DNA from 2 places in the Streptomyces sp. NPDC088766 genome. Region 1 is predicted to be linked to the other one. Evidence: riboswitches for the same ligand, from Rfam matches in the RefSeq annotation. Region 1 holds a riboswitch; the other holds the start of a gene.
The links. Region 1 has a riboswitch for S-adenosylmethionine ahead of ACIP5W_RS19570 (aminotransferase class V-fold PLP-dependent enzyme). Riboswitches for the same ligand answer to the same signal wherever they lie in the genome.
Positions count from the first base shown of each region.

Region 2: another riboswitch for S-adenosylmethionine. It lies ahead of thrC (threonine synthase); the one in region 1 lies ahead of ACIP5W_RS19570 (aminotransferase class V-fold PLP-dependent enzyme).

Region 1 covers NZ_JBIVKQ010000013.1:79,198-81,392, reverse strand. The annotation lists gene ACIP5W_RS19570 (aminotransferase class V-fold PLP-dependent enzyme) at 1-971, opposite strand, end outside; SAM riboswitch class IV at 1,210-1,326, opposite strand; gene trpD (anthranilate phosphoribosyltransferase) at 1,427-2,195, opposite strand, start outside.
Region 2 covers NZ_JBIVKQ010000010.1:162,781-164,975, forward strand. The annotation lists gene ACIP5W_RS16680 (glucosyl-3-phosphoglycerate synthase) at 1-697, opposite strand, end outside; SAM riboswitch class I at 867-1,037, shown strand; gene thrC (threonine synthase) at 1,056-2,195, shown strand, end outside.

The DNA of each region.
Region 1 (2,195 bases):
AGGCCGGTGCGGACCTTCTCCACGAGGTACTGCTCGCGGGCCACCAGGGTGTCGAAGCCCGCCTCGGTGAGCGCCTTGCAGGCGGAGGCGACGGCGTAGGCCCCGATGACGTTCGGGGAGCCGGCCTCGTGCCGGGCGGCGCTCTCGTGCCACTCCACCTCCACTCCCCCGTCCGCGCGCCGGGTCACCTTGCGGCTGGCGCCGCCACCGGCGAGGTACGGCTCGGCCGCCCGCAGCCAGTCGGCGCGGCCGGCCAGCACGCCGGAGCCGAAGGGGGCGTACAGCTTGTGGCCGGAGAAGGCGACCCAGTCGACGTCGAGGTCGCGGACGGACACCGGGTGGTGGGGGGCGAGCTGGGCGGCGTCCAGGACGATCCGGGCACCGTGGGCGTGGGCCGCGGCGGCCAGCTCGCGCACGGGCCACAGCTCGCCGGTGACGTTGGAGGCGCCGGTGACGCAGACCAGGGCCGGGCCGTGCGGTTCCCGGTCGGCGAGGGCCCGCTCCAGGGCGGCCACGGCCTGCCGCGGGGTGCGGGGGGCGTCGAGGCAGGTGACCCGGGCGTTCTTCCAGGGCAGCAGCGCGGCGTGGTGCTCGGTCTCGAAGACGAAGACCTGGCAGTCGGCGGGAAGGGCGGCGGCGAGGAGGTTGAGGGAGTCGGTGGTGGAGCGGGTGAAGACGAGCTGGTCGTCGGGCCGGCAGTCGAGGAAGTCGGCGACCGTGCGGCGGGCGTTCTCGAAGAGGTCGGTGGAGAGCTGGGAGAGGTGTCCGGCGCCGCGGTGGACGCTGCCGTAGTAGGGGGCGTAGGCGGCCACGTCGTCCCAGACACGCTGGAGGGCGGGCGCGCTGGCGGCGTAGTCCAGGGCCGCGTAGCCGACCTCGCCGCCGGTGACGAGCGGGACGGTGACATCCCGTCCCAGAACGGGCAGGGGGGCGCAAACGGTCGGGGCGACGGCAGCGGTGGAGACGGACATGACGGAACTCCCGTGAGAGGCAGAGGGATTCACCACGCGAGCGGCCGGGTTCTTCCGTTCGGATCAGGCCGGATCAGGGAGCGGGGCCCGCGGGCCCGGCATGATCCGCACGAGAGGCCCTGGGGCTCGAGCGCGGGAAAAGGTGAAGGAGGGATGCGGAGGCGGGGCTCTGCGGCCCTATCGCATTCGCTTGCTCACGGAAGGCTCCTCGACGACCAGGACCCCTGGTGTGACGAGGGGTCCGCGCTTGCCGTGGACCTTTGTGTCCACAGCCTGGTCTTCACCCGGGGCACCCCGCCACGGACGGAGGGTTGCCGGACAGTCGGCCGGGGCCTCATGACTGTCACTCATGACCTGGTACGGCATCCTGCCACACGATCACCGGCGCGCAAGGCGCGGTCCATTTCCTGAGACACCAGGGGCCGGGACCGCGCCTCGCCGGCCGTTGTCCCGGCTCAGGCGTGGGTGGCCGCCGCCCAGCGCTCCAGCGTCCGCTTCGCCGCCCCCGAGTCGAGGGACTCCGCGGCCCTGGCCATACCGGCGCGGAGCTGCTCGGCGAGCGGTGCCCCGGTCGGCTCCAGGGCGACCAGGGCGGCCGCCGAGTTCAGCAGGACGGCGTCGCGGACGGGGCCCGTCCCGCCGTCCAGCAGCCTGCGCGCCACCTCGGCGTTGTAGGAGGCGTCGGCACCCCGCAGGGCCTCGACGGGAACGAGGTCGAGGCCGACGTCGCGCGGGTCGAAGGACTCCTCGGTCACCTTGCCCTCCCGCACGACCCAGACCCGGGAGGTGGAGGTCGTCGTCAGCTCGTCGAGGCCGTCGTCGCCGCGGAACACCAGCGAGGAGTGGCCGCGTTCGGCGAAGACACCGGCGACGATCGGCGCCATGCGCAGGTCCGCCACACCGACCGCCTGGGCCCGGACCCTGGCCGGGTTGGTCAGCGGGCCGAGGACGTTGAACACCGTGCGGATGCCCAGCTGGCCGCGCGCGGCACCCGCGTGACGCAGCGCCGGGTGGAACTTGACGGCGAAGCAGAAGGTGATGCCCGCCTCCTCGGCGACCTCGGCCACCCGCCGCGGGGTCAGGTCGAGGCGGACACCGAGCTTCTCCAGGACGTCCGAGGCACCGGAGGCGGAGGACGCGGCCCGGTTGCCGTGCTTGACGACCTTGACGCCCGTGCCGGCGACGACGATCGAGGACATCGTGGAGATGTTGACCGTCTTCGCG
Region 2 (2,195 bases), on a different contig from region 1:
CGACGAGCATGCCCAGCTCCACGCCGTAGCCGACGGGGAACGGGAGCTGTTCCAGCAGGCTGCGGCGGGCCGCGTACTCGCCGCCGAGCGGCTGCACGAAGCCGGCCAGCTGCGGCCAGTGCATGTTGAGCAGGGGGCGGGCCATGAGTTCGGTGACCCGGCCGCCCTGGCCCGCCGTCCTGCCGGAGCCGGGCGAATGCAGCTCGGTGCCCAGCGGACGGTCGTACATCGCCTTGACCAGGTCCACGCCGGGGTCGGTGAGCAGCGGGCCCACGATCCCCGAGACGAAGTCGGAGGAGAACTCCCTGAGGTCCGCGTCGATGAAACAGACGATGTCCCCGGTCGTCACGAGCAGCGACCGCCACAGCACCTCGCCCTTGCCGGGCACGGCGGGTATCCGGGGCAGGATCTCGTCCCGGTGGACGACGCGCGCCCCGGCCGCCGCGGCGACCTGCGACGTACGGTCGGTGGAGCCCGAGTCGACGACGACGATCTCGTCGACGAGGGGGACCTGCCGCATCAGGTCGTGGCGGATGACCGCGACGATGTCACCGACCGTCTCCTCCTCGTTCAGGGCGGGCAGCACCACCGACACCGACTGGCCCGAGGCGCGCTTCGCGGCCAGGACGCGGTGCAGCGGGCGGTCGGTCACGGACCAGGAGCGGGTGGCCAGCCAGGCCTCGGCTTCTTTCAGCACGGTCTGCGGCTCCTCACTGTCGTGATCACACGCGGTGCACGTGGGGTGACCGTGTGATCCATCTCGCGGTTCGGACGTCTGTCTCAACTGTCCTGGCCTTCGGTTACAGTCTTGAACAACGCGGATGACCATCGCATGTCCGAGGTGGCCGCTGTTCACAACTTCATACCGCTCATCCAGAGGGGCAGAGGGATACGGCCCGATGAAGCCCCGGCAACCCTCCAGCCGCGCGCGCCGCCAGGCGTGAACGCCAACGCGTCACGTCGATGTGGCGAGGCTCCCGGCTAGGGAAGGTGCCAAATCCGTCTCACGGCGAGATGCGTCGTGAGGAAGATGAGGAGAAAGGGCCTCGCCTCACATGGCTGCGCAGACAGTTGCAAGCACCACGAACTCCGTCGATCTCGGTCCCGCCGCGGCGCTCTCCTGCCGCGAGTGCGGACACCGCGTGCCCCTCGGCCCGGTCTTCGCCTGCGAGGAGTGTTTCGGCCCGCTCGAGATCGCGTACGACTTCTCGGCCTACGAGACCGAGGAACTCCGCAAGCGCATCGAGGCGGGCCCCGCGAACATCTGGCGCTACGCGCCGCTGCTGCCGGTCCCGGCCGACGTGGCGGAGAAGCCGAACATCAACCCCGGCTGGACCAAGCTCGTCCAGGCCGACAACCTGGCCCGCGAGCTGGGCGTCGACGCCGGCAAGCTGTTCGTCAAGGACGACTCCGGCAACCCGACGCACTCCTTCAAGGACCGTGTCGTCGCCCAGGCCATCGAGGCCGCCCGCGCCTTCGGCTTCACCACCCTGTCCTGCTCCTCCACGGGCAACCTGGCCGGTGCCGTCGGCGCCGCCGCCGCCCGCGCCGGTTTCCGCTCCTGTGTGTTCATCCCGCACGACCTGGAGCAGGGCAAGGTCGTCATGGCCGCGATCTACGGCGGCGAACTCGTCGGCATCGAGGGCAACTACGACGACGTGAACCGGTTCTGCTCCGAGCTGATCGGCGACCCGGCCGGCGAGGGCTGGGGCTTCGTCAACGTCAACCTGCGGCCGTACTACGCCGAGGGCTCCAAGACGCTGGCGTACGAGATCTGCGAGCAGCTCGGCTGGCGGCTCCCCGACCAGCTCGTCGTGCCGATCGCCTCCGGCTCGCAGCTCACGAAGATCGACAAGGGGCTGCAGGAGCTGATCAAGCTCGGTCTCGTCGAGGACAGGCCGTACAAGATCTTCGGTGCGCAGGCCGAGGGCTGCTCGCCGGTGTCCGTCGCCTACAAGGCGGGTCATGACGTGGTCCGGCCGCAGAAGCCGGACACCATCGCCAAGTCCCTCGCCATCGGCAACCCGGCGGACGGGCCCTACGTCCTGGACATCGCGCGCCGTACCGGCGGCGCGGTGGAGGACGTGGACGACGAGCAGGTGGTCGACGCGATCAAGCTGCTGGCGCGGACCGAGGGCATCTTCGCGGAGACCGCCGGCGGCGTGACGGTCGGTGTGACGAGGAAGCTGATCGAG